DNA from 2 places in the Leclercia adecarboxylata genome. Region 2 is predicted to be linked to the other one. Evidence: predicted binding sites of a transcription regulator. Region 2 holds the regulator's gene; the other holds the start of a gene.
The links. The regulator Fur, encoded in region 2, represses iron uptake genes when iron is present. The targets are predictions, from matches to a motif close to ATAATAATGAGAACNACTATCAA.

Region 1 (7,923 bases), 2.1 Mb from region 2:
TAAAGTCCGGATGGGAGAGAGTAACGAACCAGCCGGGCGAGGCCCGCTCACGTTATTTTTTTGCCGTACTACGGCGCTCCTAAGACTGCCCTGATTCTGGTAACCATAATTTTAATGAGGTTTTTTTACCATGAATCAGACGCTCCTTTCCTCTTTCGGTACCTCTACTGACCGTGTTGAGCATGCGCTTGCTGCGCTTCGCGAAGGCCGCGGCGTGATGGTGCTTGACGATGAAGATCGTGAAAACGAAGGCGATATGATTTTCGCCGCCGAAACCATGACCGTTGAACAGATGGCGCTGACCATCCGTCACGGCAGCGGTATTGTTTGCCTGTGTATCACCGAAGATCGCCGTAAACAGCTGGATCTGCCTATGATGGTAGAGAACAACACCAGCGCTTACGGTACCGGTTTTACCGTTACCATCGAAGCCGCCAGCGGCGTGACCACCGGCGTCTCTGCCGCTGACCGCGTCACCACCGTGCGTGCCGCCATTGCCGATGGGGCAAAACCTTCTGACCTGAATCGCCCAGGCCATGTCTTCCCGCTGCGCGCGCAGCCGGGCGGCGTCCTGACTCGCGGCGGTCACACCGAAGCGACTATCGATCTGGTGACGCTGGCAGGCTTCAAACCCGCCGGTGTCCTGTGTGAACTGACCAATGATGATGGCTCTATGGCTCGTGCGCCGGAGTGCATCGACTTTGCGGTTAAACACAACATGGCTGTTGTGACTATCGAAGATCTGGTGGCGTATCGCCAGGCGAACGAGCGCAAAGCCAGCTGATAACGCAGCATAAAAAACGCCGGGTTAACCCGGCGTTTTTTTTATCCTATTCCTGCCGTCTGGAGCAGCACCAGACTGAGCCCCATCACCGACATCCCGCACAGCACGCCGTAGCTGGGGTTATTATTCGGGTCGATCTCTTTGGCGAGCGGCATCAGCTCATCTACCGACAGCGCCACCATAATGCCCGCCACTGCCGCCATAATGGCTGCCATCACAATCGGCGAGATCAGGCTGCCGAGAATAAGCCAGGCCAGCACGCCGCCTGCGATCTCCGCCATCCCGGAAATACCTGCCCAGAACACCGCTTTACGCTTTGACCCGGTAGCCGCATAGACCGGCCCGGCAACCGCCAGCCCTTCAGGGATATTGTGCAACGCCACCGCCAGGGCAATGCCAAAGCCTAACTCCAGATTGTTGCTGGCGGTCACGTAAGTAGCAACGCCTTCGGGGAAGTTATGCAGGCTGATACCCAGGGTCAGCAGCAGCGCGGTACGACGCAGATTGCGCGGCAGCGGCTGAGTTCCTTTTTGCATCAGATCCTGCGGGTGCGCATGGGGTAACATTCTGTCCAGCGCAAAATAGCCCAGCAGGCCAAAGACAAACATCCCGTAGCCAAGCACCGGCGACATACCTTCGGTGCCAAGGGCGGCGGGTAGCATCTCCATCAGGGAGATGAGCAGCATAATCCCGGCGGCAAAGCCGAGGGAAAATGCCAGCACGCGGTTTGAGGGCTTCTGGCCCAGCACGCCGAGCATGGCGCCGATAAAGGTGGCGGCGCCTGCAAGAATAGTCAGAATCAGGGGAACTGACATTCACCTCTCCTTATGATAATGATTCTCATTCATATTAAAGGCTAAACGCGCGTAAAGCGAGCGGGTCCAGGCGCCTTTACAGATCCCTTACATTCAAATTTCCTGATGATCTTCATCATGGTTATCTGAGTTCATCTTATCCTGATAACAGGTAAGGTAAAGCTATCAAATCGACATCTTGTGTAAGGATATCATCATGACATCTTCTCGTATGCCAGCGCTGTTTTTGGGCCACGGTAGCCCCATGAACGTGCTGGAGGATAACGTCTATACTCGCGCCTGGCGTCATCTGGGAGAGACGTTGCCACGTCCGAAAGCTATCGTGGTGATTTCTGCACACTGGTTTACCCGTGGCACCGGCGTCACCGCGATGGAAGCGCCGAAAACGATTCATGATTTTGGTGGTTTTCCGCAGGCGCTGTACGACACGCACTACCCGGCACCGGGTTCGCCGGCCCTGGCGCAGCAGCTGGTGGAGCTGCTGGCACCTGTCCCGGTCGCTCTGGATAAAGAGGCGTGGGGTTTTGACCATGGCTCCTGGGGCGTGCTGATAAAAATGTATCCCGATGCCGATATCCCGATGGTGCAGCTGAGTATCGACAGCACCAAACCCGCGGCCTGGCACCTGGAGACAGGCAAGAAGCTTGCGGCGCTGCGTGACGAGGGCATCATGCTGGTGGCCAGTGGCAACGTGGTGCATAACCTGCGCACCGCCCGCTGGCATGGTGAAAACACGCCATATCCGTGGGCGACATCGTTCAACGATTACGTAAAAGAAAACCTGACCTGGCAGGGGCCAGCAGAGGAACATCCGCTGGTGAACTATCTCGCGCACGACGGCGGTTCACTCTCCAACCCGACGGCGGAACATTTCCTGCCGCTGCTCTATATCTTAGGCGCGTGGGATGGTCAGGAACCGATTACGACTCCGGTGGACGGCATCGAGATGGGCAGTTTGAGTATGTTGTCGGTGCAGGTGGGGTAATCAATAAATGCCGGGTGGCGGCTTCGCCTTACCCGGCCTACGGGTTCGCATGGTTTTGTAGGCCGGGTAAGCGCAGCGCCACCCGGCAAATCAACTACTCAATAAAAATATGCGGATAGAAGCGCGACAGATCCTGGGTGATCAGCGCGCGATCTTCGCGAATGCCAATCCCGGCGGGCTGGTCGTTGATCAGCCAGCTGCCGATCAGCATGTAACTGTCGCCATACTTAGGTAGCTGACAGAACTGCTGGACGATCATCCCTTCTTCGCCATACGGACCTTCTACCGCTTCCACGGTGTTACCGTTTTCGATAATCGATACGTTAGCCCCTTCGCGGGAGAAAATCGGCTTTTTGACATACTTATCCATCTGCGGATAGTCATCTTCCGCGAAGTAGGCAGGCAGCAGATTCGGATGATCCGGGAACATCTCCCACAGCATTGGCAGCAGGGCTTTGTTGGAGATGATGCTCTTCCAGGCCGGCTCCAGCCAGCGCACGCCAGCGTCTTCCAGCTTGGTCGAGAACATTTCGCGCAGCATGTATTCCCACGGGTAGAGCTTGAAGAGGTTGCTGATCACCTGATCCTGCAGGTCGGTAAACTGGCCTTTTTCACCGAGCCCGATATCTTCCATGTAGAGGAATTCGCTGGCAACGTCTGCCTCGGCGGCGCAGTCCTGCAGGTACTGTACCGTACCGCGATCTTCAACCGTGTCACGACAGCAGGCAAAGTGCAGCAGGTTGAAGCCGTGCTGCTCGCGCAGTTCAGCGAAGCGCTCAATCAGCTTCTCCTGCAGGCTGTTGAACTGGTCGCTGCCCTCGGGCAGGTTGCCTGCGTTCTGCTGATCTTCCAGCCAGATCCACTGGAAAAAAGCCGCCTCATACAGGGAGGTCGGCGTATCGGCGTTGTTCTCAAGCAGCTTCGGCTCGCCGGTACCATCCCACGCCAGATCGAGGCGGGAATAGAGCGACGGCTGGTTGGTTTTCCACGACTGACGCACAAAGCCCCAGGTGTGTTTCGGAATGCGGAATTTGGTCAGCAGCTCATCGCTGGCAATCACCTTCTCCACCACCTTCAGGCACATCTGGTGCAGCTCTGCCGTGACCTCCTCCAGTTTTTCAACCTGGGCGAGGGTCAGCTTGTAGTAGGCATCTTCACACCAGTACGGCTCGCCGTACATGGTGTGGAAGTTGAAACCGTATTCGGTGGCTTTTTCGCGCCAGTCCGGGCGCTCAACAATACTGACTCGTTCCATTATCAGCCGCCCATGGAGCGTGTTGAAGTGCCGGCCGCGCTGCGCTGCATGGTGCTCTGTTTAGCAACAGACTCACCAAAGCCGCCGCGGGTGACGGTGCTGGTGGTAGCCGGTTTTGGCGCCATGGCGGTTTTCGGAACGGTCATGGTGCGGCCTGGCTGGGCTGCGCCGTAACCTTTACCGCTGGCATCGGTGTACTGGCCGTATGCCGGGCTGGCCGGGTTTTTCGAACTGAACAACGGCTGCTGCTGGTAGCCTGCGCCGCCGCTCATCAGACGGCCCATCATGTAACCGGCCATTAATGGCATCCAGAAGCTACCGCTGGATTGTGCCTGGGCCTGGTTTTCAGGTGCCGTGCCTGCCTGAGCCGGAGCAGGTGCCTGCTGGCACTGACCTTCGCCAAATTCCGCCACGCAGTCTTCACGGCTGGCGTATTTCGGCGCGGTACGTTCCGCTTCCTTCAGGGCGTTGTTGTATGAAGCGGTACACTCCGCGCTTTTACCGGTGGCTGCAGCACAGTCATCGGCATTCTGATAGAGGGATACCGTTTCGTCGGTTTTCTCACAGCCTGCCAGCATAAACACAGCGCCCAGCGCCAGGGCGACAGGAGTGAGGTGACGAGCGCTCCAGCTTTTGCGGAACGTCGCGTGATTAATGGATTTTGTCCGTTTCATGATTGTCTTCCAGGACCCAGTGGTAAAACACAGAAAATAAGGCTCAGAATAGAGGATGAGTGGTGGAAATTGAAGCGATGGGGGCGAATCTGGGGGATCTTTACGTTGGCTTACGTTTTTTTGTCGGACAGCGCGATACTACCCGGCCAGGAGAGCCCCGGCCGGGTATAATCATCAGTTAGCGTTGGTGCTTGCAGCGGCTGCGGTTAAGCCATCAGCAGAGGCAACCTGCTGTGGATTTTCCGGAGCCACGACTTCTGGGGTAGTGGAGATGGGTTTACCCAGAGAGCCGTTCAGCGCCAGAAGATCCTGCTCGTTCAACGTACCCAGCGCCTGCTTGATGTTGAGCTGGTTAATCAGGTAGTTGTAACGGGCGTTGGAGAGCTGTTGTTTGGCGTTGTACAGCGTGGTGGTCGCATCCAGCACGTCAACGATGGTACGGGTACCTACCGCGTAGCCAGCTTCAGAAGCATCCAGTGAGCTCTGGGCAGAAACCACGGCCTGTTTGTAGGCGTTGATGCTGCTGACAGAGGCGTTCACGTTGTTGAAGGAGGAACGCACGGTCTGCACCACGCTGCGGTGCGCGCTTTCAAGCTGCTCGCTGGCACCCACAAAGTTGTACTGCGCCTGTTTGACCTGAGAATTAACCTGGCCGCCCTGATAGATTGGCAGGGAGAAGTTCAGGCCGATTTTATTCTGGCCGACATCGCTGTCGTTGTACTGGGCACCGCTGGTTCTGGAACCGCTGTAGCTGGTATTAGACACGCTGGTAGACGCGCTCAGGCTCAGGGTTGGCAGATGACCATCCTGTGCCAGGCGGATCTGCTCGCGGGCCAGATCCTGGCTCAATCGCGCCTGCAGCAGGCTGAGGTTACGGTTTTCAGCTTCTTTCAGCAGGGCATTCACCGCCTGCGGCTTTTCGGCTTTGAAGCGATCAACGTTCAGCGAGGCCAGCTGTGGATAGTAGTTGCCGGTGACCTGACGCAGCTGTTCTACGGCGTTATCCAGATCGTTACGCGCCGTCACTTCGTTCGCCAGTACGCTATCGTACTGTGAACGGGCGTTCTGCACGTCGGTGATCGCTACCAGTCCCACGTTGAAACGCTGGGTGGTCTGATCTAACTGGCGGTAGATGGCTTGTTTCTGCGCTTCAATATAGGAGAGCGTGTCGATTGAGCTCAGTACTTTGAAGTAGGCGGTTGCGGTATTGAGGATCAGCGTTTGCTGGTCGGTCTGATAAGTGACATCCTGAATACCGGCCGATTTTTCCTGCAGGCTCAGGTTACGCCATCTGGACATATCAAACAGCGTCTGGGTTAACTGGAGTGAACCGCTGGTTACGTTAGAATCGACGCCGTTAGCATCACGGTAACCGTTGTTATAGCTATAATCTGCACCTAAACCCAGCTGTGGTAATAATGGGCTGCGTGCTTCATTAATCTTTTCAAATGCAGCATCACGATCGGCGGCGGACTTACGCAGTTCCGGGTTGCTCAGACGTGCCTGCTTATAAACCTGCATCAGGTCCTCTGCCTGACTCAACGCGCTGAAGCCCGTCAGGCTCAGGCCGATGAGGATGGGGAGCAATTTCTTCATTTGCTTTCCTTGTTGTGAAGCTCTTTGTTAGCGCTGATCTAATTAAAAAATATCTACCGATTCTAGCAGACTTCGCCACTGCAAAAGGTTGGCGTTCCGTGCCATGCGGCGGTAACTTGCACCAATTTACCATACTGAGTTAGAAACCGCAGTTAAGCAAAATTGAATTTCACGTTAACGTCACCATTTATAACAGGATGCAAACATGCATAAACCAGAAAAGATGCCAGTGACTTTCACAAAAAACGATGTAGAAATTATTGCACGAGAAACGCTCTACAGCGGATTTTTTTCACTGGAATTGTACCGTTTTCGCCACCGTCTGTTTAACGGCGAAATGAGTGGCGAAGTGAAGCGCGAAATTTTTGAGCGCGGGCATGCCGCAGTCTTGCTACCCTTTGACCCAGTGCGGGACGAAGTGGTACTGATAGAGCAGATTCGCATTGCCGCGCTGGATACCAGCGAAAGCCCGTGGCTGCTGGAGATGGTGGCCGGGATGGTTGAAGCGGGCGAGACGCCGGATGACGTCGCGCGTCGTGAGGCGATGGAAGAGGCCGGGCTGATTGTCGGGCGCACAAAACCGATTTCGAATTATCTGGCAAGCCCCGGTGGCACCAGCGAGCGTTTATCGGTTCTGGTAGGGGAAGTGGACGCCACGACCGCACAAGGTATTCACGGTCTGGTTGATGAAAACGAAGATATTCGTGTTCATGTGGTAAGCCGGGAGCAGGCTTATCAATGGGTAGAAGAGGGGAAAATCGACAACGCGGCTTCTGTCATCGCTTTGCAATGGCTCCAGCTGCATTATCAGGACTTACGAAACGAGTGGAAAAAATGAAGCGTTATACACCTGACTTCCCTGAAATGATGCGCCTGTGCGAAACCAATTTCGCCCAGCTGCGCCGATTGCTGCCGCGTAACGACGCGCCCGGCGAAACAGTGAGCTATCAGGTGAGCAACGCGCAGTATCGGTTAACGATTACAGAATCAACCCGTTACACTACGCTGGTGGAAATTGAACAAACGGCGCCTTCCATCAGCTACTGGAGCCTACCGTCGATGACGGTGCGGCTGTATCACGACGCGATGGTCGCTGAAGTGTGTTCAAGTCAGCAGATCTTCCGCTTCAAAGCGCGATATGATTACCCAAATAAAAAGTTGCATCAACGTGACGAAAAGCATCAAATTAATCAGTTTTTGGCCGACTGGCTACGATACTGTTTAGCACATGGAGCGATGGCGATTCCGGTTTGTTAGCGTCGTGAAACCTACCTAAGGACACCATTTGGAAAGCCTGTTGAACCTGACTGTTGCTGGTGGGGCGCCAGTCAGGGTATTACAAATTACCGATACTCACCTGTTTGCCAATAAGCATGAGACCCTGTTAGGTGTGAACACCTGGGAGAGTTATCAGGCTGTTCTGGAAGCCATTCATGCCCAGAAGCGCGAATGCGATCTGATAGTCGCAACGGGCGATTTGGCGCAGGACCAAACCGCCGCGGCTTATCAGCATTTTGCTGAAGGTATCGCGAGCTTTAACGCGCCCTGCGTCTGGCTACCCGGAAATCACGATTTTCAACCTGCGATGTACAGCGCGCTTCAGGATTCAGGCATTTCGCCAGCCAAAAGGGTTTACACCGGTGACAACTGGCAAATACTGCTGCTCGACAGCCAGGTCTTCGGCGTACCGCACGGCGAGCTGAGCGATTTTCAGCTGGAGTGGCTCGAAGCGAAACTTGAGGCCGAGCCGGCGCGTCACACCCTGCTTTTACTGCATCATCATCCGCTACCGGCAGGATGCAGCTGGCTCGATC
Region 2 (7,923 bases):
CGATATCCGCCAGCCCTTCAACGAACGGCTGCACCAGATCCTGCTCTTTCACATGGCCGGAGGCCATCGCTTCGTCCAGGGAGATACGCTTCACGCCTTTCAGGCCGTCGGCCAGCAGGGCATTGGCACGATCTTCCACCACTTTGGTGACGTTGGTGTCAGCCGGGCCGCCATTGGGTGGGTTGTATTTGATACCGCCATCTTCCGGCGGGTTGTGGGACGGCGTAATCACAATGCCGTCAGCCTGCGCCCCACCCTTCTGGTTATGCACCAGAATGGCATTAGAGACGGCAGGGGTCGGCGTATAGCCGTTGTTTTCCTGAATCACGACGTCCACGCCGTTAGCGGCCAGCACTTCCAGCACGGAAATAAAAGCAGGCTCTGACAGGGCGTGCGTATCTTTACCCACGTAGCACGGACCGGTGACGCCATTTTTAGCGCGCTCTTCCGCGATGGCCTGAGCAATGGCCAGAATATGCGGCTCGTTAAAGCTGTGGCGAACCGCACTGCCGCGGTGGCCGGATGTACCAAACTTAACTGCGTGTTCTGCGTTACCCACTTCCGGCTTCAGCACGTAGTACTGCGCGGTAAGCTGGGCGACGTTAATCAAATCGCTCTGTTGTGCAGGTTGACCCGCACGATTGTGATTTGCCATTGCCTGGTCCTTCTGATGCAAGGGTTAGATAGTACCGCAAACCTTATCAATCAATTCCACCGGGAACTGCATCGACTGCATGATGTGTTCGATCATGCTGCGCTTACGTCCGGTATTGGTATTGGTGATCACCCAGTACGGTGTACCAGGCAGGTGCTTGGGTTTAGTTTGATTGCCATTCTGTAACAGCGTCTGCTCGTCACCCGCGAAATAGACGCGGGTACGGCCATGCAGGGATTCCGTCGCATCGGCAAACGCGTTGTTATCCAGTGAATAGAGTGTAGTCAGCACCAGCATAAAGCGGTTAACTGCTTTCTTCTGCTCAGCGTATTCGTCAGAAAGCAGCAATTCGCGCATCGCACGCACTTTGTCTTTGACAGGCGACAGCGGCTTTTCCTGCGCTACGGCAACAGGCTGGCGCGTCTCTTTGATGGCCGGAGCGGCAGGCTGAGAGGCGGCGGCAATTTTCAGCATGCGCCGTAAAATGTCGGACGCGCTCTCACCGATATGCCGCGTCTGGCTGGCAATATACTGATAAAGCTCGTCATCAACTTCGATTGTTTTCATCTTAATCCAGTGCGATATCTTATCTGAATACAAGTCGTTGGGAGTATAAGTTCAAAACCCAACAGCGGATAGCGTCAAGCCAGAATGGCGGCAAAAGTCAGAATTAACTGTTTCCTTGCAGCCGGGCGGCAGAATGGTCAACATGATACCCTAACCTGACATACGTAAAAAAAGAACTTTGCCATGAAATTGAATACCCGAGCGCAATCTGCACAATCGCCGCACAATAATTCTCCCATCGTCCTGGTTCATGGCCTGTTTGGTAGCCTGGATAACCTTGGCGTGCTGGCACGGGATCTGGTGACCGACCACGCGCTGCTGCAGGTGGATATGCGCAACCACGGTCTGTCGCCGCGCTCGCCGCAGATGACCTACGCTGACATGGCGCAGGATCTGCTGGATACGCTGGATGAACACCATATCGAAAAAGCGATCCTGATTGGCCATTCGATGGGCGGCAAAGCGGTGATGGCGCTGACGGCTCTTGCGCCAGAGCGTATCGCCGGCCTGGTGGTGATCGACGTAGCGCCGGTAGATTATGACGTGCGCCGCCACGATGAGATCTTCGCCGCCATTAATGCCGTGACGGACGCGGGCGTCAGCACCCGCCAGCAGGCTGCCGCGCTGATGCGTGAGCATCTGGACGAAGAAGGCGTGGTGCAGTTCCTGCTGAAATCCTTTGTGGACGGCGAGTGGCGCTTCAACGTGCCGGTGCTGTGGGATCAGTATGACCATATCGTCGGCTGGGAGTCGGTTCCGGCGTGGCCGCACCCGACCCTCTTTATTACCGGCGGCAACTCGCCCTATGTAACCGAAGCGTATCGTGATGCGCTGCTGGCGCAATTCCCCCTGGCGCGTGCGCATGTGATTGCCGGGGCCGGGCACTGGGTTCATGCCGAAAAACCGGACGCGGTGCTGCGCGCCATCCGTCGGTACCTCGCTGACATCAATAATTGATTAAAAAGAGAGCGACTGGTCGCCCGTGGGCCTCCAGTCGTTGGCGTGCCGTTTTCGGTGATGTATGATGGCGCGCTTATCGCCCGGGCATTAGCAGGGTGTCTTGTTTCCCCCGAAGTCTCAAAATCATGGCCAAAGAACACACGGACCGCACGACAATAGATCTGTTCGCGAATGAGCGTCGCCCGGGACGACCGAAAACCAATCCGCTTTCGCGTGATGAACAGCTGCGCATCAACAAGCGCAATCAGCTTAAACGCGATAAAAGCCGCGGGCTTAAACGCGTCGAGCTGAAACTGAATGCTGACGCCGTCGATGCGCTGAACGAGCTGGCGAATGCCCGTGAGATCAGCCGCAGTGAGCTTATTGAAGAGATGCTGATTTCACAGCTTGAGAAATGGCACGGTAAAGCTTAAGTCAGAAAACTCCCCTTCTTGTTGCTTTCATGTAGCACAGAGTGCAGTCCTGGGTGATAGCAGTTTCCGCAGGCTTCTCTGTTCTGCTATGATTGCCCTTATCCGTGGCTAAATTGCGCCACCATACCATTAAGTTTCAAGAGGTTATTTTACTCATGGCAATCATCGGCATTTTTTTCGGCAGCGACACGGGTAACACCGAAAATATCGCAAAAAACATTCAAAAACAGCTAGGTAAAGACGTTGCCGATGTGCATGACATTGCGAAAAGCAGCAAAGAAGATATCGAAGGTTACGATATCCTGCTGCTGGGCATCCCGACCTGGTACTACGGCGAAGCGCAGTGCGACTGGGACGACTTCTTCCCGTCTCTGGAAGAGATCGATTTCAACGGCAAACTGGTTGCCCTGTTCGGCTGTGGCGATCAGGAAGACTACGCGGAGTACTTCTGCGATGCGCTGGGCACTATTCGCGACATCATTGAACCGCGCGGCGCCGTCATCGTCGGCCACTGGCCAACGGCCGGTTACCACTTCGAAGCGTCCAAAGGTCTGGCCGATGATAACAACTTCGTCGGTCTCGCCATTGATGAAGACCGCCAGCCGGAACTGACCGCTGAGCGTGTAGATAAATGGGTTAAGCAGGTCCGCGAAGAGTTGCACCTCGACGATATTCTTAATGCCTGATGAAGCTGCGGCGCAATGATTAAGTTGCGCCGCATTGATAGGTATAAGCAATCAAAATAATTGCTACAAATTTTTAACTTTTGCTGTCATACCTGTACAATGATCCAGGTTCAAACGGGTCACCCTGTAACAAGTTTGTTGGCGGTACCACGTTTTTATAAGCATACTTTACTTGAGACTTGCAGTTTTCATTACGTCATGGCAGTTCTATAATGAGACGCATTATCCCAGGTGCATTTTCTGTCACTTCTTCTTTAGAAGTGAATCGTTTAGCAACAGGACAGATTCCGCATGACTGACAACAACACCGCATTAAAGAAGGCCGGACTGAAAGTCACGCTTCCACGGTTAAAAATCCTGGAAGTGCTTCAGGGTCCGGATAACCATCATGTCAGTGCGGAAGACTTATACAAACGTCTGATCGACATGGGCGAAGAGATTGGTCTGGCTACCGTTTACCGTGTACTGAACCAGTTCGACGATGCAGGCATCGTTACGCGTCATAATTTCGAAGGCGGTAAATCCGTATTCGAACTGACGCAGCAGCATCACCACGATCACCTGATTTGCCTTGACTGCGGCAAAGTGATCGAATTCAGCGACGACTCTATCGAATCCCGTCAGCGTGAAATTGCCGCACGTCATGGCATTCGTCTGACCAACCACAGTCTGTACCTGTATGGCCACTGCGCCGAAGGTGACTGCCGCGAAGATGACCACGCGCACGACGCGAAATAATTCATCCGCACACGCTGAGCCAACCTGAAGGTTGGCTTTTTTTTGCCTGTAATAACGTAAAAAAGCCCGGCGGCGCTACGCTTACCGGGCCTGTGAATGTGCAGGCTCAGGTAAACGCAGCGCCACCGGGCGTGGCAAACAGCTTTACTTACCGTTGTTGCTACGGATCTCCTGCCAGATCTTATCGCAGTTTTTGGTGACGTCCTGATTGTTACCCGTTTTACGCGCCATGATACAGGCCTGGTAATCGGCCACTCTCACGGTCTCCTGGGTCGCAAACTGTTCGTGCGCCTTATCCTCGCGCAGCACGTTCAGCACGCTCTGGCAGGCTTCAATTTTTTCTGGCGAGCCTTCAGCAGTATTGATACAGGCACTGTAGGCCTCTTTAAGACGGGTGTCTTCTTTCTGGGTCTGCGGTTGTGCGCAGGCGGTCAGTCCTGATGCCAGCAGCGCGACCAGTACGATTTTTTTCAGCATAGCGGTCTCCGGTCGGCGGGGTTATCCCCCGCCGGGTTAGTCATCAGAAGATGGTGAACGGTGCGATAACCATAAACTTCACGTCACGCTCGTCCTGGAAGATGTTGCCGTAACCGCCGCCGTAGCTTGGGATGTCGGAGTGGTTGTCATACTGCGTGAAGTGCAGTTTGAACATGGTCCCTTTCGCGCGACCGTCCTGCAGGGTGTAAATCGCATCCAGGCTGTAGGCAGACTCTTTGATCTTGTTAGAGGCAATATCTTCACGCTGGCCCGCGCTGTTGATCAGCCAGTCGGCTGGTTTTGCATCCCATGCGTAGACATAAGAGGCACCGACGCTCCAGCCTGCCAGGTTCCAGTTGCTCAGGTCGTACATCGCGCCAAAGAAGACCGCTTTTTCGTCGTTGGCGTTGAAGTCGGAGCGGTTATCCCACCACACGTCCAGACGACCGTTGGAGGATGCATAGGTTGGGGTCATACGCTGCAGGAAGTAGCCCTGCTGGCCTTCCGCTTTCACATAAGTCCCTTCCAGGCGTAAATCGACCTGACCGACTTTGTAACCCAGGGTCAGCGCCTGCAGCCATGCCGTGCCGTCGTAAATATCATTTACGGTGCCGCTGTCGGCTTTATCACGCGTGCCGTAGAACTGATAGCTGGTAGAGAGCGGGCCGCCCACGATATCGAATTTGTAGCTGGCTTTGGCAAAGTACTGATCGATGAAGCCTTCAGCCTGACCAAAAGCGGCTTCCAGAATCAGGTTATTTTTGAAGTCGTACTTCGCGCCAAAGGAGTGGAGATAATCGACGCGGGTCTTTCTGTCATTCTGATAGAACTTGTCCATCTCGAGGTGCCATGGGGCTTTATACTCGTTGGTCCACATGTACGAGAAGCTCAGCGCCCCGCTGTCACCGTAGTCAAAGTTCGCCCCGGCTTCCGCGCCCTGGTAAGTACCCGGCATAAAGCTCCAGTGCGGTGCTAACAGGGTCTGGCCGGTTGGCTGCAGCCAGCCGCCGCGCGCCCACACCGGACCATATTTGAATTTTGCAGCCGCTTTGTACAGGCTGATCCCGCTCTTATCGCCGGACCAGTCTTCTTTGTAAGCTTTGTTGCTGGAGGAGAATGCAATTTCGTTCGGGTGGCCGCTGTCACCATTTTCTGCCATTTCGATGGCGGTGAAGGCCGCTAAATCAAGACCGAACATGTCGGCAGCATAGCCGGACTGGAAATCAAGGTTGGCGTTCCAGGTGGAGTGAGCCAGGTTAGTTTTGTATTTATCTGCCTCGACATCTTTACGGTCACGTTCACGCTGCCAGTAATAGACACCGCCCGTGAGGGTTGAATCATCAATAAAACCTTCGGCCTGGGCTTTCGGAGAAACCATCCAGCCTGACATTGCTGTAACACCGGCAATAGCCAGCGCAAGCGCACTACGTTTGCCACTAAACGTACGCATAATTAATCCTCTTTGACGTATTTAAAGCGCCTTAAACGGCGAAAAACAAAAAGTTAAAAGTGGAGGCAACCGGAAATACCCGCTTACATCTCCTGCCTTTAGACTATTTTTCGCGACGCGAATTATCAATGCTTTTCCGCGATCAAAAGTCAGGATTATGACAAAGCGCACATATTTGATTGCCATTTGTAACAAAGCGAATGGAGGAGAATTTTTAATTAAAATAATGTTCGGAATGAGCGATTTATTTTTAACATGCAGGATTTAAGCAGCTTATCCGGAAGCTATTACGTGGAATTTGCGCAAAGGAAGAGAAAGAGAATAGTTTTAATAAATGGAATTAATTCGCATCGCGAACATTTATATGATTAAGAGCTTGATCGTGATGCAAAAAAAACGCCGCGGTGCGCGGCGTTTTTCAAACAATAATCAGTTATTCACCGACTTTCGCCCAGGTATCACGCAAACCGACGGTACGGTTAAATACCAGTTTGTCCGCGGTGGCGTAGCGGCTGTCGAGGCAGAAGTAACCTTCACGCTCAAACTGGTACGCATTACCGGCAACGGCCTCTTTCAGGGATGGCTCAGCAAAGCCCTGTTTGATCACAAGCGAATCCTGGTTAATCACTTCCAGGAAGTCTTCTGCCGCACCCGGGTTTGGCACGCTGAACAGACGATCGTACAGACGGATTTCAACCGGCAGCGCATGTGCTGCGCTCACCCAGTGGATCACGCCCTTCACCTTGCGACCATCAGCCGGATCCTTGCTCAGGGTCTCGGCATCGTAGGTGCAGAAGATAGTAGTGATATTGCCTTCTGCGTCTTTCTCAACACGCTCGGCTTTAATCACGTAGGCATTACGCAGGCGCACTTCTTTGCCCATCACCAGACGCTTGTACTGCTTGTTCGCTTCTTCGCGGAAGTCGGCGCGATCGATCCAGATCTCAGCGCTGAACGGCACGTCACGGCTGCCCATCTCCGGCTTGCTCGGATGGTTAGGCATAGTCACCAGCTCGCTTTCGCCCTGCGGGTAGTTTTCGATAACCAGTTTCACCGGATCGATAACGGCCATTGCGCGCGGCGCGTTTTCATTCAGATCTTCGCGGATACAGGACTCCAGCGACGCCATCTCGATGGTGTTGTCCTGCTTGGTCACGCCGATGCGTTTGCAGAACTCACGGATTGAGGCAGCGGTATAGCCACGACGACGCAGACCGGAGATGGTCGGCATACGCGGGTCATCCCAGCCTTCAACGTGCTTGTCGGTGACCAGCAGGTTCAGCTTACGCTTGGACATCACGGTGTATTCCAGATTCAGACGAGAGAACTCGTACTGACGTGGATGTACCGGAATGGAGATGTTATCCAGCACCCAGTCGTAGAGACGACGGTTGTCCTGGAACTCCAGCGTACATAAGGAGTGAGTAATGCCTTCCAGCGCATCGCTGATGCAGTGGGTGAAGTCGTACATCGGGTAGATGCACCACTTGCTGCCGGTCTGATGGTGATCGGCGAACTTAATGCGGTACAACACCGGGTCGCGCATAACGATAAACGGCGACGCCATATCGATTTTGGCACGCAGGCAGGCTTTACCCTCTTCGAAGCCACCGGCACGCATTTTTTCAAACAGCGCCAGGTTCTCTTCCACGCTGCGATCGCGGTACGGGCTGTTTTTGCCCGGCGCGGTCAGGGAGCCACGGTATTCGCGGATTTCGTCAGCGGAAAGCTCGTCAACGTAGGCCAGACCCTTTTTGATCAGCTCTACCGCGTAGGCATACAGCTGGTCAAAATAGTCAGAGGAGTAGCAGATGTCGCCAGACCAGTTGAAGCCCAACCATTGCACGTCGTTCTTAATGGACTCTACGTATTCGATATCTTCTTTCACCGGGTTGGTGTCATCGAAACGCAGGTTGCATTGACCCTGGTAGTCCTGCGCGATGCCGAAGTTCAGGCAGATCGATTTCGCATGACCAA

Region 1: a site for Fur is predicted at 1,612-1,634, ahead of zupT (zinc transporter ZupT). Genes of this name have one in related genera too.

Annotation. Positions count from the first base shown of each region.
Region 1 is NZ_CP040889.1:1,336,544-1,344,466, reverse strand. It holds FMN riboswitch at 1-26, shown strand, start outside; gene ribB (3,4-dihydroxy-2-butanone-4-phosphate synthase) at 131-784, shown strand; gene zupT (zinc transporter ZupT) at 826-1,599, opposite strand; gene ygiD (4,5-DOPA dioxygenase extradiol) at 1,796-2,584, shown strand; gene FHN83_RS08130 (glutathionylspermidine synthase family protein) at 2,679-3,839, opposite strand; gene FHN83_RS08125 (DUF1190 family protein) at 3,842-4,513, opposite strand; gene tolC (outer membrane channel protein TolC) at 4,688-6,109, opposite strand; gene nudF (ADP-ribose diphosphatase) at 6,315-6,947, shown strand; gene FHN83_RS08110 (DUF1249 family protein) at 6,944-7,366, shown strand; gene cpdA (3',5'-cyclic-AMP phosphodiesterase) at 7,395-7,923, shown strand, end outside.
Region 2 is NZ_CP040889.1:3,434,605-3,442,527, reverse strand. It holds gene pgm (phosphoglucomutase (alpha-D-glucose-1,6-bisphosphate-dependent)) at 1-655, opposite strand, end outside; gene seqA (replication initiation negative regulator SeqA) at 680-1,222, opposite strand; gene ybfF (esterase) at 1,406-2,179, shown strand; gene ybfE (LexA regulated protein) at 2,308-2,595, shown strand; gene fldA (flavodoxin FldA) at 2,751-3,281, shown strand; gene fur (ferric iron uptake transcriptional regulator) at 3,573-4,019, shown strand; gene chiQ (ChiQ/YbfN family lipoprotein) at 4,164-4,493, opposite strand; gene chiP (chitoporin ChiP) at 4,540-5,946, opposite strand; gene glnS (glutamine--tRNA ligase) at 6,380-7,923, opposite strand, start outside.